DNA from 3 places in the Streptomyces sp. NPDC005866 genome. Region 3 is predicted to be linked to each of the others. Evidence: riboswitches for the same ligand, from Rfam matches in the RefSeq annotation. Region 3 holds a riboswitch; each other region holds the start of a gene.
The links. A riboswitch is a leader RNA that binds a small molecule or an ion and turns the genes downstream of it on or off. The one in region 3 is predicted to bind S-adenosylmethionine.

Region 1 (3,265 bases), on a different contig from region 3:
CGCAAAAGCCGCATATAACCCGCACACTTTGGCTACTTATTGTCGGGCCTGCGGAATGAATCCGGGGCTTCCACCCCGGAGATCAGGAGCGCGTTCCCCAACTCTACCTCGCTCAACCACACTGAATTGCCCCCTCCGCTTCTCTCACGGAGGGGGCAATCGGATGAACAGTCGGTGATGGGTATTACCGAAGGTAATGTTCGGTCATACGGCCATCACGACAGCCAGGTCAGCGGGGTCACCGGGGCTCAGCCGCCGGCGACGGCCGGGATGATGGACACGCCGGCGCCGTCCGGGGTGGCCGTCTCCAGGCCCTGTTCGAAGCGCACATCGTCGTCATTGACGTACACATTCACGAACCGGCGCAGCTTGCCCTGGTCGTCGAGGACGCGGGCGGCGATCCCGGTGTGGTTCTTCTCCAGGTCGGAGATGACCTCGCCGAGGGTGGTCCCGTCAGCGCTTACTTCGGCCTGGCCACCGGTGTAGGTGCGCAGGATGGTGGGGATGCGAACGGTGACGCTCACGTTTCAAACCTCCGGTTAGAGCAACGCCCTGCTTTTGGACGACTGCCTGCTAGGCCAGCCCAGCCTCGCGGAACGACTCGAGAGTGGGCCGGATAGTCGCCGTAAGCCCGGTGCCCGCCACGGCGTCCAGCGTCTTCAGTCCATCACCGGTGTTCAGTACAACGACCGACTTCGCCGGATCGATCAGCCCGTTCTCAATGAGCTTCTTGGTGACTCCGACCGTCACCCCGCCGGCGGTCTCGGCGAAGATTCCCTCGGTCCGCGCGAGCAGCTTGATCGCGTCGACGACCTGCTCGTCGGTGACGTCCTCCACCGCACCGCCGGTACGGCGCGCGATGTCGAGGACGTACGGCCCGTCGGCCGGGTTGCCGATGGCGAGGGACTTGGCGATGGTGTTGGGCTTCTGCGGCCGCACCACGTCCTGGCCCGCCTTGTAGGCCACCGACACCGGCGAGCACCCCTCTGCCTGCGCACCGAAGACCTTGTACGGCTTGTCCTCGACGAGCCCGAGCTTGATCAGCTCCTGCAGCCCCTTGTCGATCTTCGTGAGCTGCGAGCCGGAGGCGATGGGAACGACCAGCTGGTCGGGGATCCGCCAGCCGAGCTGCTCGCAGATCTCGTACGCCAGCGTCTTGGAGCCCTCCGCGTAGTACGGCCGCAGGTTGACGTTGACGAAGCCCCAGCCCTCGCCGGCCGAGTCACCGATCAGCTCGGAGCAGAAACGGTTCACGTCGTCGTAGTTGCCCTCGATGCCGACGAGTTCGCCGCCGTAGATCGCGGCCATGACGATCTTGCCCTGCTCCAGGTCGTGCGGGATGAACACGCAGGAGCGGAAACCGGCCCGGGCGGCGGCGGCACCGACCGCGCCGGCGAGGTTGCCGGTGGAGGAGCAGGAGAGCGTGGTGTAGCCGAAGGCGCGGGCGGCCTCGACGGCCTGGGCGACGACGCGGTCCTTGAAGGAGTGCGTCGGGTTGCCGGAGTCGTCCTTCACATACAGGCCGCCGGTGACGCCCAGTTCCTTCGCCAGGTTGTCGGCCTGCACGAGCTTGGTCCAGCCGGGGTTGATGTTCGGCTTGGTCGCCACGTCCGCCGGGACGGGCAGCAGCGGCGCGTAGCGCCAGATGTTCGCGGGACCCGCTTCGATCCGCTTGCGCAGCTCCTCGGTTTCGTAGGCCGAGAAGTCGTACGCGATCTCGAGCGGGCCGAAACACTCCTCGCAGGCGAACACCGGGCCGAGCGGCACGCGGTGACCGCATTCGCGGCAGCTCAGGGCGGCGGCGGGACCGAGGTCGACGGTCGTAGAGTTGGTGGTGGCAACAGTCTGCGCAGCCATGTGAGGCGAGGCCCTTTCTCCTCATCTTCCTCACGACGCATCTCGCCGTGAGACGGATTTGGCACCTTCCCTAGCCGGGAGCCTCGCGAGCGATCGACAGTGATCAGCGATCCACGAGTAACCGACTGGAGGGTTGCCGGGGCTTCATCGGGCCGTGTCCCTCTGCCCCTCTGGATGAGCGGTATGCAGTTGTCGACGCACGGTGACTCACGACATGCGATGGTCATCGGCGTTGTTCAAGACTGTAACCGAAGGCCAGGACAGTTGAGAGAGTCGTCCGAACCGCGAGATGGATCACACCTCGCAGTGTGACCGTGACAGTGAGGAGCCGCTGACTGTGCTGGAAGAAGTCGAGCGCTGGCTGGCCACCCGCTCCTGGTCCCTGAACGATCGCCCGCTGCACCGGATACTCGCCGCCAAACAGCGTACGGGTCAGTCCGTCTCCGTCGTGCTGCCCGCCCTCAACGAGGAGGAGACGGTCGGCGACATCGTCGCGATCATCCGTCACGACCTCATGCGGCAGGCGCCGCTCGTCGACGAGATCGTGGTCGTCGACTCCGGCTCCACCGACCGTACGGCTGCGGTGGCCGCGGCGGCCGGCGCCCGGGTCGTCCACCGCGACACGATCCTGCCGCGCGTCCCCGCCGTCCCCGGCAAGGGCGAGGTCCTCTGGCGCTCCCTCCTGGTCACCACCGGGGACATCGTCTGCTTCATCGACGCCGACCTGAAGGAGTTCTCCTCCGACTTCGTCTCCGGGATCGTCGGCCCGCTGCTGACCGACCCGGACGTCGACCTGGTCAAGGCGATGTACGACCGCCCGCTGGCCGGGGCCTCCGGCCAGGGCGGCCGGGTCACCGAACTGATGGCCCGCCCGCTGCTGAACATGCACTGGCCGCGGCTGGCCGGGTTCGTACAGCCGCTCGGCGGCGAGTACGCGGCCCGCCGCTCACTACTGGAACAGCTCCCCTTCCCGGTCGGCTACGGCGTGGAACTGGGGATGCTGGTGGACGCCCTGCACCTGGTGGGCCTGGATGCCCTCGCCCAGGTCGACGTCGGCGTCCGCAAACACCGCCACCAGGACGGCCAGGCCCTCGGCCGGATGTCCGCCGCGATCTACCGCACCGCGCAGCTGCGGCTGGCCCGCGGGCACCTGATCCGGCCCGCCCTGACCCAGTTCGAACGGAGTGAGGACGGCTTCGAGCCGCGCACCTACTCCGTGGACACCGAGGAACGGCCGCCGATGGCGGAGATCGCCGAATACGCCGAGCGCCGGGTGGCGTGAGCGTGGCCTGACCTGGCCGTACGGCCGTACACGTTGGCGCGCCGGGGCGTACCCGTACGTTTGAGCGTTTCCGGGCCGGGCTAGGTTGAGGCGTATGGCTTCCACCGGCGGTGCACAGGTGCTGGT
Region 2 (3,265 bases), on a different contig from region 3:
ACGGCCTCCGCATCGCCGTCGGCCACAGCCTCCTGGCCCTGGACGACTGTTGTCCGGTCACCTTCCTGCCCGCCGTCCCGGACTGTCCCGACGGCAGCCACGCCGCGCTGCGCCCGCTGTACGAGGCGAGCGCCCACCACTACTCGGGGCCGGCTCTCGCGCCCGTGCTCAGCGACGACTGGTCCGGCCGTATCGTCAGCACCCACAGCCGGGACATCCTGCGCGACCTGGACCGGCACTTCGGCGACGGTGTCGCCAGGCTGTACCCGTGCGGTGCCGAGACCGGGATCGAGGAGGTCGAGCGGCTGTGCGCGGAGGGCCTCGAACGGGCCGCGCAGCGCGCCGGCAGCGCGGGCGGTGACCCGGAGGCGCTGGAAACGCTGCTCGCCACCCTGGGCGAACTGGAGCGCCGGCTGACCGGGGTGGAGTTCCTGGTCGGCGACCGACTCACCGCGGCCGACGTCGAGTTGTGGGTCGCCCTGGTGCAGCTGGACACCGTGCACCGGACCCACCTGGACGCCTCCGCCGTGCACCGCATCGCCGGCCACCCGGTGCTGTGGGCCTATGCCCGACGGCTGGCCGCGCACCCGGCCTTCGGAGCCCACCTCGACCTCGACGGCATCGCCCGCCGCCACCACGGCCGTTGCCAGGGCCTGGAAGCCGCCGGCGCGGCCGTCCAGATCCTGGACTGGGCCGGCCATGCGGCGGACGCCTCCCGCAGGTGACAGCGGCCCGAACCGTTCCACCAACCGGACAGGCGTTGACATCCGTTCGGGCAACTGACTTACTTGCGGCACAGAACGGTCAAGAGCGTCAGCATCGAGCCCTGGCTTGCTGACCGGCAACCCTCGCATCGCGGTGGGGTGCCCCAGGTGACGACCCGACCGGATGACGACGTTCGGTAAGCGCGAGGCCCCCTCAGGGCCGCCACAACAGCGACAGGTGACGGACATGTACGCAGCTGCCAGGGCGGCCGAGGGCCGCACCCAGGGCTGCGTACAGCCGTATCCGAGCCCGCTCGTCGCCGACCGAGCCGTCGACCTGCTCCGTGTCAACAGCGCCCTGTGTAGCGCGTGTAGCGCACCGGGCTGTGCCTGCTGCCGGGTCTGACCAGGCCTTTTCGCCTCGCCCGCAGCGCGGCTCCCACAGCCTCGCATCCCAGCGTCCTCGACGGAACACCGGTCGCCCCGGTGTGACGACGTCCGCCCATCCCCGTGTCCCGCGCGCCCCCGCGCACCCGTGCCGTGCCCGAAGGCGGCGCGCTGCCGCGGCCCCGGCCGTGTGACCCGGGGTGTCCGACTCCGCCGGAGCCCGCCATGAGTGAACCCCCAGGCGCCCTGTCCCTAGCCGAGGCGCCGCCACCCACTGACAGCGCGTCAAAATCCCTTGAAAACCAGCGAGTTCAGCCACTGCGCCGCCCCGGCAGGTGGATCGCCACCGGCGTCGTCCTGGTGCTCGTCGCGCAGTTCGTACACGGACTGGCCACCAACCCCTTCTACCAGTGGGACCGCTTCCGCTACTGGTTCCTGCGCCCCACCATCCTCGACGGGCTTGTCATCACCCTCGAAGTCACCGTGCTCAGCGCCGTGCTTGGCCTGCTCGGCGGCATCGTGCTGGCCCTCGCCCGGCTCTCCGGCAGCCCTGTGCTGCGGGCGGTGAGCTGGACCTACACCTGGCTGTTCCGCTCGGTGCCGCTCATCGTCCTGCTGATCTTCCTCTACAACTTCTCCGCCCTGTACAAGACGCTGAGCCTGGGCGTGCCCTTCGGCCCGTCCTTCGTCACCTTCGACGAGTCGAAGCTGGCCACCGACACGGTGATCGCCGTGGTCGGACTCAGCCTCAACGAGGCGGCCTACGCGGCCGAGGTGGTGCGCGGCGGCATCCTCTCCGTCGACCAGGGCCAGCACGAGGCGGCCGCCGCGCTCGGCCTGCCCAGGGGCTACCAGTTCACCCGGATCGTCTTCCCGCAGGCCCTGCGCTCCATCGTCCCGAACTACGTCAACCAGCTCATCGGCCTGATCAAGAGCACGTCCCTGGTGTTCTACGTCTCGCTGCTCGACCTCTTCGGCTCGGTGCAGTCCATGGGCAGCACCTACCCCGGCGACATCGTGCCCCTGCTGCTCGTCGCCACCGTCTGGTACCTGATCCTGACCAGCGCCGTCTCCGTCGTCCAGTACTACGTCGAGCGGTACTTCGCCCGCGGCGCCACCCGCACGCTGCCGCCGACCCCCCTCCAGAGACTCCGCACCGGCCTGGCCGGCCTGCGGGAACGGGCACGCCGGGAGGCCGCCGTATGACCACCGCACCGGACATCGCCTCGGACACCGCCCCGGCCGCCCTGGAGATCCACGACCTCCACAAGTCATACGGCGCCCACCGCGTCCTCGACGGCATCGACCTGACGGTCCGCCCCGGCGAGGTCACCGTCGTCCTCGGCCCGTCCGGCTCCGGCAAGTCCACGCTGCTCCGGGTCGTCAACCACCTGGAGAAGCCCGAGTCCGGCCACGTCAGCGTCGGCGGAGAGTTGATCGGGGTCAAACGCCATGGCGACGGGCTCAAGGAGCTGAGCGAACGCGCCATCCTGGCCCAGCGCAGCCGGATCGGCTTCGTCTTCCAGAACTTCAACCTCTTCCCGCACCTGACGGTCCTCGACAATGTCGCGGCCGCCCCCGTCGCCACCGGAAAGCTGACCAGGCCCGAGGCGCAGCGGCTGGCCAAGGAACTCCTCGAACGCGTCGGCCTCGGCGAGCGCGTCGGCGCCTACCCACGGCAGCTGTCGGGCGGCCAGCAGCAGCGCGTCGCCATCGCCCGTGCCCTCGCGCTGCGCCCTGGCATCATCCTCTTCGACGAGCCGACCTCCGCGCTCGATCCCGAACTGGTCGGCGAAGTGCTCGCCGTCATCGAGGACCTGGCGTCCAGCGGCACCACCCTCGTGATCGTCACCCACGAGATCGGCTTCGCCCGTGAGGTCGCCGACCGGATCGTCTTCATCGACGCCGGAAAGATCGTCGAACAGGGACCGCCCGCCGAGATCCTCGACAATCCGCGGCACGAACGGACCCGGGACTTCCTGCGCAAGGTCCTGTGAACCACTCACCTTTGACTGAAATTCCACTGAAACTCGAAGGACAGCCATGCCCACGCTCCTCTCCCGACGCAGCCTGATCCGCGGCCTCACCACGGCGACCGCCGTCGCGACCCTCGCCACCGGGCTCGCCGCCTGCGGGGGCGACAGCGACGCCGCCACCACGACAGGCAGCGCCAC
Region 3 (3,265 bases):
TGCAGCGCCGGGACCGCGAGAAGGTGCTGCACGGTCGCGAGACCGGCATCATCAAGCGGCTGCCGCACGGTGAGTACATCGAGGTGCACGAGCCGCTCAGCCAGGAGCAACTGCACACCCTCACGGCCCACTACCAGTACGAGCCGGCCCAGGTCGGCCCGGCGGTCGACGAGAACGGTGTCGAGCGCAAGATCAAGGGGGTCGAGAAGCTCCGCGCCAAGCTGAGCAGCGCCTACTACGGCGACGACAACCAGATCCCGAAGCCCTCCGTCGAGGAGTACAAGGAGATCACGAGCGGCCACGGCCACCACTGATCGAGCGCGTCGCCACGCCACGGTCGAAGGGCCCCCGTCCGTACACCGGACGGGGGCCCTTCGCCGTGTCCGGGGCTGGATAGGGTAGCCCTGACACTGCTTTGCGCCCGGTACGACGATCAGGAGCGGCCTTATGAGCGCTGTGACCCCCGCTGGAGGCGACACCGCGGCGGGCCGTTCCTGGCCCGAGGTGATGAACGCGCTGCTGTACGGGCAGGACCAGAGCGCGGACGCGACGGCCTGGGCGATGGACCAGATCATGCGCGGCCAGGCGACCGACGCCCAGATCGCCGGCTTCGTCGTCGCCCTGCGGGCGAAGGGCGAGACGGTCCAGGAGATCAACGGTCTCGTCCGCACGATGTACGAGCACGCCAACGTCATCGAGGTACCGGGCCGCACGGTCGACATCGTCGGCACCGGCGGTGACGGCGCCAAGACGGTGAACATCTCCACGATGTCGGCGCTGGTGGTGGCCGGCACCGGGGCGAAGGTCGTCAAGCACGGCAACCGGGCCGCGTCCTCCGCGTCCGGTGCCTCTGACGTGCTGGAGAAGCTCGGCGTCAACCTCGACCTGACCCCGCAGCGGGTCGCCGAGGTCGCCGAGGAGGCCGGCATCACCTTCTGCTTCGCCGTCAAGTTCCACCCGGCGCTGCGTCATGCGGGCGCGGCGCGCGGACAGCTGGGCATCCGCACGGTGTTCAACATCCTCGGCCCGCTGACCAACCCCGCGCAGGTCCGGGCCCAGGCGGTCGGTGTCGCGGACCCGCGCATGGCACCGGTGGTCGCGGGCGTGTTCGCGGAACGCGGCAACTCCTCCCTGGTCTTCCGCGGCGACGACGGCCTCGACGAACTGACCACCACCTCCACGTCCCACGTCTGGGTCGTCCGCGACGGCAAGGTCACGGAGGAGACGTTCGACCCGAGAAACGTCGGCATCGAACTGGTCCCGGTGGAGGCGCTGCGCGGCGGTGACCCGTCGTACAACGCGGAGGTCGCGCGCCGGCTCCTGGACGGTGAGAAGGGCCCGGTCCGCGACGCGGTCCTGCTGAACTCGGCGGCGGCGCTGGTGGCTTTGGACCCGGGCCCGGGAACGCTGGCCGAGCAGATCCGCGCCGGCATGGACCAGGCGGCGGAGTCGATCGACTCGGGCGCGGCCAAGCGGGTGCTGGAGCGCTGGGCGGCGGCGACGAACAAGTAGGGGCAGAGCGAAAAGAGAACGTGGCGCCGGCGCCGGCATTCGTCCCGTCATCCGGACTGAAGTTGCGCGTCGGCGATCACTTCATCTACGTTTCTTGCCAGGTCATGAGTGACAGTCATGAGGCCCCGGCCGACTGTCCGGCAACCCTCCGTCCGTGGCGGGGTGCCCCGGGTGAAGACCAGGCCGTAGGCAGCGAGGTCCACGGCAAGCGCGGATCCCTCGGACACCAGGGATCCTGGTCATCGAGGGAGTCTCCCGTGAGCAAGCGAATGCGCTAGGGCGTCGAGCCCCGCCTCCGCACACCCACTTTCACTTTCTTCTTTCCTCTCACGGGAGTTCCGCCATGTCCGTCTCCACCGCTGCCCCCGTCCAGTCGGTTTGTGCCCCGCTGCCCGTTCTGGGCCGGGATGTCACCGTCCCGCTCGTCACCGGCGGCGAGGTCACCTACGCCGCCCTCGACTACGCGGCCAGCGCCCCCGCGCTGCAGCGGGTCTGGGACGACGTGGCGGCGTACGCGCCCTACTACGGCAGCGTCCACCGCGGCGCCGGCTACCTCTCCCAGCTCTCCACGGACCTCTTCGAGAACGCCCGCGGGACGGTCGCCGAGTTCCTCGACTGCCGCCCCGACGACCAGCTGGTCTTCACCCGCTCGACCACGGACTCCCTGAACCTGCTGGCCCGGGCGCTGCCCGCCGACTGCCAGGTCTTCGTCTTCGAGACCGAGCACCACGCCTCCCTGCTGCCCTGGCAGGACACGAGGGTCACCTACCTCAACGCCCCGCGCAGCCCGCGGCAGGCCGTCGAGACCCTGGAGCGCGCCCTCGCCGAGCGCGACCCGTACGGCCCGGCCCTGGTCTGCGTCACCGGCGCCTCGAACGTCACCGGCGAGCTGTGGCCGGTGCGGGAGCTGGCCGCGGCGGCCCACGCGCACGGCGCCCGGATGGTCCTGGACGCGGCCCAGTTGGCCCCGCACCACCCGGTGAGCGTCCGCGACCTGGACGTCGACTGGATCGCCTTCTCCGGCCACAAGCTGTACGCCCCCTTCGGCTCCGGCGTCCTCGCCGGCCGCGCCGACTGGCTCCTGGCGGCCGAGCCGTACCTCGCGGGCGGCGGCGCCAGCCGCAAGGTCACCCGGCGCGAGGACGGGGGAGTGGCCGTGGAGTGGCACGAGAGCGCCGCGCGCCACGAGGCCGGGTCGCCCAACGTGATCGGCGCCTACTCGATCGCCTCCGCCTGCAAGGCGCTGACCGAGGCGGGCTTCGACACCCTGGTCGCCCGCGAGCAGTACCTGATCGAGAAGGTGCGGTCGGCTCTGGCCGAGGTCCCTCAGGTGCGGATCCTCTCCCTCTTCGGCGACGACGCCCCGCGGGTCGGCGTGATCTCGTTCGTCGTCGAGGGCTGGAACAGCTCACACTTCGCCGCGGCCCTCTCCGCCGAGTACGGCATCGGCGTCCGTGACGGCCTCTTCTGTGCCCACCCCCTGGTCAGGACCCTGCTCGGCTCGGATCCGCAGACCCAGGGCGAGTGCGGGGCACCCGAGGCGGCGCCGGGCGAGAAGTCCCTGAACGCGATCCGGGTGAGCTTCGGAGCCGGGACCCCGGAGGAGCACGTGGAGCGGTTCGTCAACGCGGTGAAGGAACTGGTCGCCGACGGCGCCAGGTGGACGTACCGCACCGAGGAAGGCCGCTGCGTCCCGGCGGTGTGATTCGGACCGACCTCAGGGGCAACGTCCTGGGGGCGCGGGGCTGTATCA

Region 1: another riboswitch for S-adenosylmethionine. It lies ahead of thrC (threonine synthase); the one in region 3 lies ahead of ABZ396_RS36570 (aminotransferase class V-fold PLP-dependent enzyme).
Region 2: another riboswitch for S-adenosylmethionine. It lies ahead of ABZ396_RS26370 (amino acid ABC transporter permease); the one in region 3 lies ahead of ABZ396_RS36570 (aminotransferase class V-fold PLP-dependent enzyme).

Annotation. Positions count from the first base shown of each region.
Region 1 is NZ_JBEXWP010000004.1:40,929-44,193, reverse strand. It holds gene ABZ396_RS07100 (MoaD/ThiS family protein) at 249-524, opposite strand; gene thrC (threonine synthase) at 574-1,857, opposite strand; SAM riboswitch class I at 1,876-2,038, opposite strand; gene ABZ396_RS07090 (glucosyl-3-phosphoglycerate synthase) at 2,195-3,139, shown strand; gene ABZ396_RS07085 (trehalose-6-phosphate synthase) at 3,234-3,265, shown strand, end outside.
Region 2 is NZ_JBEXWP010000019.1:91,909-95,173, forward strand. It holds gene ABZ396_RS26365 (glutathione S-transferase C-terminal domain-containing protein) at 1-725, shown strand, start outside; SAM riboswitch class IV at 803-914, shown strand; gene ABZ396_RS26370 (amino acid ABC transporter permease) at 1,317-2,297, shown strand; gene ABZ396_RS26375 (amino acid ABC transporter ATP-binding protein) at 2,294-3,088, shown strand; gene ABZ396_RS26380 (ABC transporter substrate-binding protein) at 3,135-3,265, shown strand, end outside.
Region 3 is NZ_JBEXWP010000035.1:55,115-58,379, forward strand. It holds gene ABZ396_RS36560 (ubiquinol-cytochrome c reductase cytochrome b subunit) at 1-314, shown strand, start outside; gene trpD (anthranilate phosphoribosyltransferase) at 448-1,512, shown strand; SAM riboswitch class IV at 1,613-1,729, shown strand; gene ABZ396_RS36570 (aminotransferase class V-fold PLP-dependent enzyme) at 1,856-3,217, shown strand.